Regions from separate parts of the Kocuria flava genome, predicted to be linked through region 2. Evidence: predicted binding sites of a transcription regulator. Region 2 holds the regulator's gene; each other region holds the start of a gene.
The links. The regulator LexA, encoded in region 2, represses DNA repair genes until DNA is damaged. The targets are predictions, from matches to a motif close to TCGAACANNTGTTCGA.
Positions count from the first base shown of each region.

Region 1 (3,272 bases), 1.5 Mb from region 2:
CCCAGATCAGCAGGACGAGCAGGTGCCGGATTTCGGGCAGGCTCAAGGCGATGAGCTGGCTGTCTCCGCCGGGGTGGCCCCCCTTTTTGCCGCTGCCCGGGCGCGGGTGACGGTGAGGAAAACGTGGGCGAGCATCGCCAAGGTGATGTGGCGGTACCACCCGGTGTACTGGCGCACCTGGTACTGGTCGAGTCCGGTTTGGCCCTTGGCGGTCTGGAAGGTCTCCTCGATGGCCCACCGGGTTCCGGCGATCCGGGCCAGTTCGGCCAGGCTCACCCTGGGCGGGGCGAAGCACAGGTAGTAGGCGAGCTCGGTGGGATCCGTGAGAGACCGGCGGGCCAGCAGCCAGTACTCACCGACCGGGTCGAGCATCCCGTTGACCCGCACCCGGGCCCATCCGTAGCGGCGGGGCCCTTTGGCGCCGTCCCCGGCCGCGCGCACCCGCCAAGTCTGGGCCGGCAAGGACGCGATCAGCTCCCTGGCCCGCACCTGGTGGAAGGCCAGGGGCCCGGCCTTCGGCCACACGGCCTGGCTGGCCGGCACGCCCAGCACGTAGTGCAGCCCGGTCTCCTCCACGGCCCGGCGGAAGGCCCAGGCCTGGCCGTAGACGGTATCGGCGGTCACCCATGCGGCCGGTACATGGGCGGCCACCGCCCGTTCCAGCATGGTCGCGGCCAGTTCCGGCTTCGTGGCGAAGCCCCGTTCCTCCGGGATGCCCGCGGCAGCGCAACGGTCGGAGTCCTCGGTCCAGGCCCTGGGCAGATACAACTCCCGGTCCAGGAACGTCCGCCCGGACTGGGTGGCGTAGGTGAGGAACACCCCGACCTGGCAGTTCTCCGTCCGCCCTGCCGTGCCCGAGTACTGCCGGGCGACCCCGGCCGAGCGGGTTCCTTTCTTGAGGAACCCTGTTTCGTCCACCACCAGCACCCCGTCCGAGTCCCCGAGATAGGACACCACGTAGGCGCGCAGGTCATCGCGCAGCGCGTCCGGGTCCCAGTCCGTGGTCGAGAGCAACCGCTGCATCGCATCCGGGGTGGCGTGGCCGGCCTGCTCCGAGATCGTCCACGAGTTCTTCCGCTCCGCACCTGAGAGCAACCCCTGCAGGTAGGCCATCGCGTTGGCCCGCGGCTCCGCCCTCGCGAACCGCCCACCGATCAGCTCCGCGACTTCCTCCAGACCCTCGGCCCACTGCCGAACCTCGGCCACCGCCACGTCCTCGCTCATCACACCATGATGAGCCGGGCCACAACCCCTTCACAAGCGCGACTGTAGTACTAATAGAGGGCATGATCTAACCAGGAGAGGATCATGCCACCACCACGGAAGTGCGATCAGGAGACCCAGGCGCGGGCCGGGAGGATGTACGCTGACCGGCTCCCCGAAGCCGTGATCTCGCAGCTAAAGGCCCGCCAACAAGTAGGTGAGCTGCTCGGAATCAACCCCGCCACACTGCAGAACTGGTTCCGCCGGGCGCAGGGGAAAGGCACCACGCCTGTGGCTGGCAAGCCCCGCGATGAGGAGCACGCCCGGTTACGACGCGAGGTCGCCCAGCTGAAACGGACCAACGAGATCCGTTGAATCCACCCGGCGATAGGGGTCAATTTTCACTCGGCGTTGATAGGAATCGTCGCGTCCGCCCAGTACTTGCCCGTCGTCGGCAGCTCCAGCGCGCCGAGTACTCGAATACATGTTCTGAGCTTCGGAAGGGGGTAGCCTCCAAATCATGGCTGACCGTAGCGGCATCGAATGGACCGAAGTCACGTGGAACCCTGTCACAGGGTGCGACCGCGTGTCTCCGGGCTGTGATCACTGCTATGCCCTCACACTTTCCAAGCGGCTGAAAGCCATGGGCGCGCCAAAGTATCAGAACGACGGCGACCCGCGGACATCGGGGCCCGGCTTTGGAGTGACCGTGCATCCGACGGCCCTGCAGCAGCCTCAGTCCTGGGCGGCCCCGCGCCTCGTGTTCGTCAACTCCATGAGTGACCTCTTCCACGCCCGCGTTCCGAAAGAGTTCGTGCGCGATGTATTCGACGTCATCGCGAACACTCCCCGTCACACTTATCAGTTGCTCACCAAGAGACCAGCGCGCGCCCGCAAGATGGCCGATCAGCTCCCATGGCCTGACAACCTTTGGCTCGGCGTTTCAGTTGAGACGCAGGACTACTTCAACCGGGTCGAGGAGTTGCGCGCCATTCCAGCAGCGGTCCGTTTCCTCTCCTGCGAACCGTTGCTCGGCTCTCTCAAAGGCATCGATTTGTCCGGTATCGACTGGGTGATCGCCGGCGGAGAGTCCGGTCCGCACTACCGTCCGATGGAGGTCTCGTGGGCGCGCGACATCCGCGATGCCTGCCTCGGGGCGCAGGTACCGTTCTTCTTCAAGCAGTGGGGCGGTCGCACGCCGAAGAAACTGGGACGGGAGCTCGACGGACGTACCTGGGAGGAGTACCCCGACGCATACGCGATCTGATGCTCAGCTCCTCGGGAAGAACTCCACCAAGGATCCGTCAGGATAAGACCCCTTCCGCTTCCGGCGATGGCCGATGAGCAACTGATCGTTCTCCATCGGTTTCAACGTTCGGGTCTTTACGTGGCTCGAGTGGTAGGGCGTTTTGGTGACCGCGAAGTCGATCACCGACTGAATAGGCACGGTTCGGCCGCCGAATTCGTCTAACAAGGCCTTCCGCAAAGGGGTCATATCGGGCTCATCCCCGAACAGGACGGTTTGCCCTGCGAGTACGTCCGAGAACTCAAACTCCCCCTTGGGATCGACCTTCCACATAGCCTGCTTCATCTTGTCCAAACCAGTGATGCTCCGTGATGCGAAGACCATGTGGTTAGAGTTGATATTTTTGCCGTTGCGCATCCGAAACGACTGCACGTGGGGAAAATTCGCGACGTCCTGCAGCTGCCGCTCGAAGAGGCTCACCAAGAAGGGAGTGCGCTTCGGGTCACCCGCAGGCGGCGCCTGCTTGAACTCGTCCGTTCCATACAGCTGCTCGAGCAACGGATCGACGTTGCCGGCAGTGCTGAAGCGATTCAGATGGTTGGTCGCCAGGTAAATGAATGCCTCACTCCGTTGGGAGGAGAGCAGCTCTGCGATCTGCTGCATCGACACGTCCTTGTAGCCAAACGGATCGATGAAGGCGAACGTTGGAGCCATCGGTTGTCCTGCTAGCTTCCGTTGCTGGATGAGCGTGTCGGCCAGTTCGCCGAAGGGTCCATGACGGAGTTGGACTTTGACGTTGGGTGGCCACCCGCCTCTCCGAGCC
Region 1 is NZ_CP013254.1:3,424,877-3,428,148, forward strand. It holds gene AS188_RS15275 (IS701 family transposase) at 43-1,224, opposite strand; gene AS188_RS15285 (DUF5131 family protein) at 1,724-2,470, shown strand; gene AS188_RS16680 (three-Cys-motif partner protein TcmP) at 2,474-3,272, opposite strand, start outside.
Region 1: a site for LexA is predicted at 1,680-1,695, ahead of AS188_RS15285 (DUF5131 family protein). Genes of this name have one in related genera too.

Region 2 (3,272 bases):
GGTAGGGCAAGCGCACCAGGCGCACGGCGTCGGCGACCTCGGGGGCGGCCGCGAAGTAGCCCAGCCGGGCCCCCGCCAGCGCGAAGGCCTTGCTCATGGTGCGGGAGACGACCAGGCGCGGGCGGCCCTCGAGCAGGCTCAGCGCCGAGGCCGTGCCGGCATGGGCGAATTCGGCGTAGGCCTCGTCCACCACGACCAGCGCGCGGTGGTCCTCGGTGGCCTCGTAGACGGCGCGGACCACGTCGAGCCCCAGGGCGGTGCCGGTGGGGTTGTTCGGGGAGCACAGGAACACGACGTCGGGCCGGTGCCGGCGGACCTGCTCGGCCGCGGACGCGGCGTCGAGCCCGAAGTCGGCGGTGCGCTCCCCCGCGACGAACTCCGTGTCCGTGCCGGCGGCCAGCAGCGGGTACATCGAGTAGGTGGGCACGAACGTCAGCAGGCGCCGGCCCGGACCGCCGAAGGCCTGCAGCAGCTGCTGGAGGATCTCGTTGGAGCCGTTGGCCGCCCACAGGTGCTCGGCGCGCAGACCGTGGCCGAGATAGCGGGCGAGCTCCTCGCGCAGGGCGTTGAACTCGCGGTCCGGGTAGCGGTTGAGCGTCCGGGCGGCCTCCGTGACCTCCGCGACGATCGCGGCGTGCACGTCCTCCGGCACCGGGTGGGTGTTCTCGTTGGTGTTGAGGGCGACGGCGACGTCCAGCTGCGGGGCGCCGTACGGGGTGCGGCCGCGCAGGCTGTCGCGGAGCGGGAGGGCGGAGAGGCGGTCCAGGTTCTGCGTCACCCGGACAGCTTAGTCCCCGGCCCCGTGCGACCCGAACCCGGTCCGGCTCAGGCGGCGGGGACCACGAGCTCCTGGCCGGCGACGAGGGCGGAGCTGCGCAGGTCGTTGAGCTCGACGATCTCGTCCATGACGTCGCGCGGGTCCCGCTGGGGGTCGGCGGCCACGGCGAGGTCCCACAGGCTCTCGCCGGGGTGGACGACGGCGCGCTCGGTCCCGGCGCCGACGTGCGGGTCGCTGCCCGCGGACGCGGTGGAGGGCACGAGGAAGATCACGGCGAGCACGACGAGCGCGGCCGCTCCCGTGAGCAGGGGCAGCCCCACGAGCACGAACCGGCCGCGGCGGGTGAGGGTCAGCCGGGCGGCGTGCTCCCCGGTGCGGATGCTGGCACTGGCACTCATGGCATGAACTCCTTGACGGGCCCGCGGCGACGGGCGATCCTCGAACGGCTCTGCGATCGGCGGATTCGTACGAACTCCATTCGATCGAACACATCTTCGAACACCGACGGACCATGTCTAGCACGTGCCTGCGAACGGTGTCGACACTTGCTCGTACATGTGTTTGAAGACACCGGCGGACTCGCCTAGGCTGGGGGCAGGTCCGGGAACGGTCCGGCCCGGCGCGCACCAGGTGCGGCGGCCGACCGGACACCCAGAGAACCACCCGGGTCCGACATCGGAGTACGGCACGGGCCCGCCGGCGCCGACCGGACGGGAAAGGACGACGCGCAATGCCCCAGCTGCCCACCCCCGAGGAGCCCCGGGACCGCCCGGCGCGCACCCGGCGCTCCCGCGGCCTGAGCCCGCGCCAGCGCACGATCCTGGAGACGATCCAGCGCTCGATCGCCGAGCGCGGCTACCCGCCGTCGATGCGCGAGATCGGCGACCTCGTGGGCCTGGCGTCCCTGTCGAGCGTCACCCACCAGCTCTCCCAGCTCGAGAAGCTCGGCTACCTCCGCCGGGACCCCAAGCGGCCGCGGGCCATGGAGGTGCTCACCCCCCTGCAGCTGCGCGGCACGGCGGAGCCCGCCGGCGGCGAGCCGGCCGGGGCGCGCACGGGCGCGGACGCCGTCGCCGAGCTGTCGACCTCCGCCGACGTCACGATGGTCCCGCTGGTCGGCCACATCGCCGCGGGCGGGCCGATCACCGCCGAGCAGGCGGTCGAGGACGTGCTCGCCCTGCCGCGCCAGCTCGTGGGCCACGGCGAGCTGTTCATGCTGCGCGTGAAGGGCGACTCGATGGTCGACGCCGCGATCTGCGACGGCGACTGGGTCGTGGTCCGCCGCCAGAGCTCGGCCGACAACGGCGACATCGTCGCGGCGCTGCTCGACGAGGAGGCCACCGTCAAGACCTTCCGCCAGCGCGACGGCCACACGTGGCTGCTGCCGCAGAACACCCGCTACGAGCCGATCCTGGGCGACCACGCCACGGTGATGGGCAAGGTCGTCTCGGTGCTGCGCAGCCTCTGAGGGCCGCCCACCGCTGCGCGCACGGCGCCCGGATCCGCAGGGGTCCGGGCGCCGTCGTCGTCCCCGGCCGCACGAGCGGTCCGGGGGCCGAACGGTCCGGGGGCCGGGTGGCCCGGGGGCTCAGCCCGCCGGCAGGCGCGCCAGGGCCCCGAGGACCACCGAGCGGTCCGTGGTGGTCCACAGCGGGGGCAGCGAGGCGCGCAGGAACCCGCCGTAGCGGGCGGTGGCGATCCGCGAGTCCAGGACGGCGACGACGCCGCGGTCCCCGCCGGCCCGGATGAGCCGGCCGGCGCCCTGGGCCAGCCGCACGGCCGCGTGCGTGGCGGAGACCGACATGAACCCGTTGCCGCCGGCGCGCTCGGCGGCCCGGCTGCGGGCCGTGGCCAGCGGGTCGTCGGGGCGCGGGAACGGGATCCGGTCGATCATCACGAGCCGGCACGAGCTGCCGGGCACGTCCACGCCCTGCCACAGGCTCAGCGTGCCGAACAGGCTCGCCGCGGGGTCCTCGGCGAACTCCTGCACGAGCCCGGCCAGGGAGGCGTCGCCCTGGCACAGGATCGGCAGATCGGTGCGCTCCCGCAGCGCCTCGGCGGCCTCCTCGGCCGCGCGGCGGGAGGAGAACAGGCCCAGGGCCCCGCCGCGGGAGGCCTCCAGCAGGGCGAGCATCTCGTCGAGCTGCGCCTCGGTGAGCCGGCGCCCGGGCTTCTCCAGGTGCCGGGCCAGGTAGAGGATGCCCTGCCGGGGGTAGTCGAAGGGGCTGCCGACGTCGATGCCCTCCCAGCGGGGGGCGCCCTCGCCGCGCAGGCCCAGCGCCCCGGCCGCGGCGTCGAAGGAGGAGCCCACGGACAGGGTCGCGGAGGTCAGCACGACCGTGCGGCCGTCGAACAGGCCCTCGCGCAGCGTGCCGGCCACCGACAGGGGGGCCACGTGCAGGGTCGCGGGGTCGGTGTCCTCCGCGGGCACCCACCCGCGGCCCGGCTCCCAGCCGCCCTGGCGGGAGAGCCACAGCACCTCGCGGGAACCCTC
Region 2 is NZ_CP013254.1:1,907,272-1,910,543, reverse strand. It holds gene AS188_RS08520 (histidinol-phosphate transaminase) at 1-778, opposite strand, end outside; gene AS188_RS08515 (LysM peptidoglycan-binding domain-containing protein) at 826-1,176, opposite strand; gene lexA (transcriptional repressor LexA) at 1,509-2,246, shown strand; gene AS188_RS08505 (ATP-dependent DNA helicase) at 2,367-3,272, opposite strand, start outside.

Region 3 (3,272 bases), 640 kb from region 2:
CGAGTACGCCGAGCTGGGCTTCGACGAGCTGCAGCTGCACCACGTGGGCCGGGAGCAGGCGCCGTTCCTCGACGCCTTCGGCCAGGAGGTGCTCCCGCAGCTGGCCGGCTGAGCGGGACGCCGGTCAGTGGGGCAGGTTGCGCTCCAGCCACAGGGTCAGCCACAGCTTCAGGCGCACCTCGTCCCACTCCGGGACGTCGACGACCAGGGCGGCGGGCCCGTAGCGGTGCACCGAGACGACGCCGTCGCGCTCGCACAGCTCGTCGACCAGCCGCTCCACCAGCGCCGGGTGCCGCTCGGGCAGGTCGGCGCGCAGCCCCACGTCGAAGCAGCCGACCTCGGCCACGACCGTCACCAGCGGCTCCCCGGAGGACCCGCCCTCCACCGTGCCGCCGCGCAGCGCGACGGCCGTCCGGCGGACGTGGGCCAGCATCGCGTCCCCGTCCATCGGGTCGCGGCCGTGGGCGGACTGGTAGGCGCTGTAGAGCGGCAGCCCCGGCAGGAAGACCTGGTGGCCGCCGGCGGCGAGCACCGGGTAGTTGAGCGACGGGTGGTCGACGAGACGGTGCTCGCCCACCTGCCAGCGCGCCTGCGGCACGGCGGCCGTGAGCACCTCGGCGAGGTAGGCGCAGAACCCGTCGACGAGCACCAGCGACTCCTCCGGCGGGTGCGGGTCCACCAGCTTCCCGTGGCGGGCCCAGCTCGGCCACCGGGACCGGGTCGGATCGGTGTCGAGGGTGCGCGGGTCCGTGCCGAGCGCCGTGATCCGCGCGGTGATCCGGTCCCACAGCGGGGCCGTGGACTCCGGGGTGCCGTCCAGCAGGTCGTCGGGGGCGGCCCCCTGCGCCCCGAGCCAGGACCGCAGCCGCCGCAGCGCCGGGCCGCGCTCGGCGCGGTACTCCTCCAGCGCGGCCGCCGCCTGCTGCTGCGTCATCCACTCGTACAGCAGTTCGCCCATGGGGGAACTCTAACCGGGATCGCAGCGCGCCCCTCCGGGCCCCGGGGGCGCACGGGAGCGGGCGCCCCGGAGCGACTGCGGGGCGGCGGGCTCCCGGGGTGGGCCCGGACGGCGCGGGCCCGGACGGCGCGGGCGGCGCGGACCCGTGCTGCGGGGGCCCGTGCTGCGGGGTCCGTGCTGCAGGGGCCCGTGGGGGTGGGATGCTGGGGGCATGAGCATGCCGCACCGCTACGACGTGGAGATCCTGCACCTGCTCGTCTCGCCCGGGCACGCCTACTTCGGCAGGGCCCGCGACGGCGCCGCCGACGTGCCCACCCGGGACGCCGACCGGGTCGAGCTCGTGGCGGGCAAGGGCGTCGTCGGCGACCGCTTCTTCGGGAAGGCCGCCCACATGGACGCGGCCGTGACCCTGCTCGCCGTCGAGGCCCTCGAGGCGATGGCCGCCGAGCTGGGCGCCGCCGCGCCCTTCGACCCGCTGCTGACCCGGCGCAACGTGGTGCTGCGCGGGGCGCACCTGCCCCCGCTGCTGGGCGAGGAGTTCGCCCTGGAGACCGGCGGCGCCCCCGTGCGCCTGCGGGGCGGCCGGGCGGCCCACCCCTGCGCCTGGATGGACGAGGTGCTGGCCCCCGGCGCCCACGCGGCGATGCGCGGGCGCGGCGGAATCCGCTGCCGGGTGCTCACGGACGGGGTCCTCCGCCGCGGCCCGGCGGTGTTGCACAGCCCCGTGCCGCTCGAGCCGCAGCGGGCCGGGGAGGCCGTGCTGCGCCGGGCCTCCCGGCTGCCCTAGCACCGGGCCTCCCGGCACCCTCGCCCCGGCCGCCCGGCGCTGGGGCACGTCCCTCCGCCCCGGCCGCCCGGTCGCTCAGCGCTGGGGCACGTCCCCTCCGCCCCGGCCGCCCGGATCCCTGCGCCCCCGCACCCGCCGCCCGAAACGGTGGCCGCCCCGGGCCCGGGGCCGGGACGGGCCGGCGCGACGAGGACCCGTCCCGGCTCCCCGGGCCGCGCAGAACGCACCGGGCCCCCGTCGGCGGTTTGCGATTGACTTAAGGTCGAACACATCTTCGAATGAAGGGGTGAGCTTCCCGCACCTCCACGTCGCCACCGCATTCAGTGCCCACTACGGGGTCAGCCACCCCCGGGCGCTCGCCGCGGCCGCCGCCGCCGACGGCGCGGACGCGCTCGCCTGCACCGACCGGGACGGGCTCTACGGCGCCGTCAAGCACCTGGGCGCCTGCCGCGAGCACGGTCTCGACCCGGTCCTCGGCGCCGACCTCGCCCTCCTCGACGACGACCGGCACCGGGTCCTCGGGCGCGTCGTGGTCCTCGCCGCCGGCGGCACGGGCGGCGCGGGCTACGCCGCCCTGTGCCGGCTCGTCTCCGCGGCCCACGCCGACCCCGGCGCACGGGACGGGCGCGGCCCCGGGCGCGGCGGGTCCCTCCCCGTGGGGGTGGACGCCCGCCGCCTGGCCGCCCACGCGCGCCTCCTCGCCCCGGGCACCCCCGCGCTGACCGTCCTGCTGGGACCGGACTCCGACGTCGGCCGCGCGCTCGCGGCCCGCCGCTACCGGAGCGCCCGGGCCGCCCTCGCCCGCTGGCGCTCCCTGCTGCCCGCCGAGGCGCTCGCCGTGGAGGTCGTCCCGCACCTGGCCGCCCCCGGCGTCGCCGGCAGCACCCCCCACGCGGCCCGGATGCTGCGGGCCGCCCTCGAGGCCGGGCTCACCCCCGTGCTCAGCAACGCGGTGCGCTACGCGACCCCCGCGGAGGCCGCGACCGCCGACGTCCTCGACGCCGCCCGCGCCCTGACCCCCCTCGAGGCGCTGGGGGCCGCCGGGGCGCGCGGGGGCCGGGAGAGGGCCACGGCCATGCTGCAGCCCAACGGGCAGGGCTGGCTCAAGCCCGCACACCAGATGCACGCGCTGGCCGCCGAGGTCGCCCGGGCCGCCGACCTCGGCGCGGAGGGGACCGCGGCGCTGCTCGCCGGCACCGGGCGGGTGGCCGACCGCTCCCGGCTGGACCCCGTCGCGGACTGCGGCTGGGGCCGGCCCGTGGTGCCCGAGGCCGCCGTCCTGGGCCTGGAGCGGCCCGCCGCCGCCGAGCTGCGGGCCCGCTGCGAGGCCGGGCTCGCCCGCCGCTACCCGCACCGGCGCGACGGCCCCCGGGTGCGCGACCGGCTCGAGCAGGAGCTGCGGGTGATCGACGAGCTGGGCTTCGCCGCCTACTTCCTCACCGTCGCAGAGGTCTCCGCGATGATCGGGGCGCTGGGGGTGCGCCACGCCGCCCGCGGCTCCGGGGTCTCCTCCCTCGTGAACTACCT
Region 3 is NZ_CP013254.1:2,549,978-2,553,249, reverse strand. It holds gene AS188_RS11380 (TIGR03885 family FMN-dependent LLM class oxidoreductase) at 1-112, shown strand, start outside; gene AS188_RS11375 (hypothetical protein) at 125-958, opposite strand; gene AS188_RS11370 (MOSC domain-containing protein) at 1,170-1,745, shown strand; gene AS188_RS11365 (DNA polymerase III subunit alpha) at 2,032-3,272, shown strand, end outside.
Region 3: a site for LexA is predicted at 2,008-2,023, ahead of AS188_RS11365 (DNA polymerase III subunit alpha). Genes of this name have one in related genera too.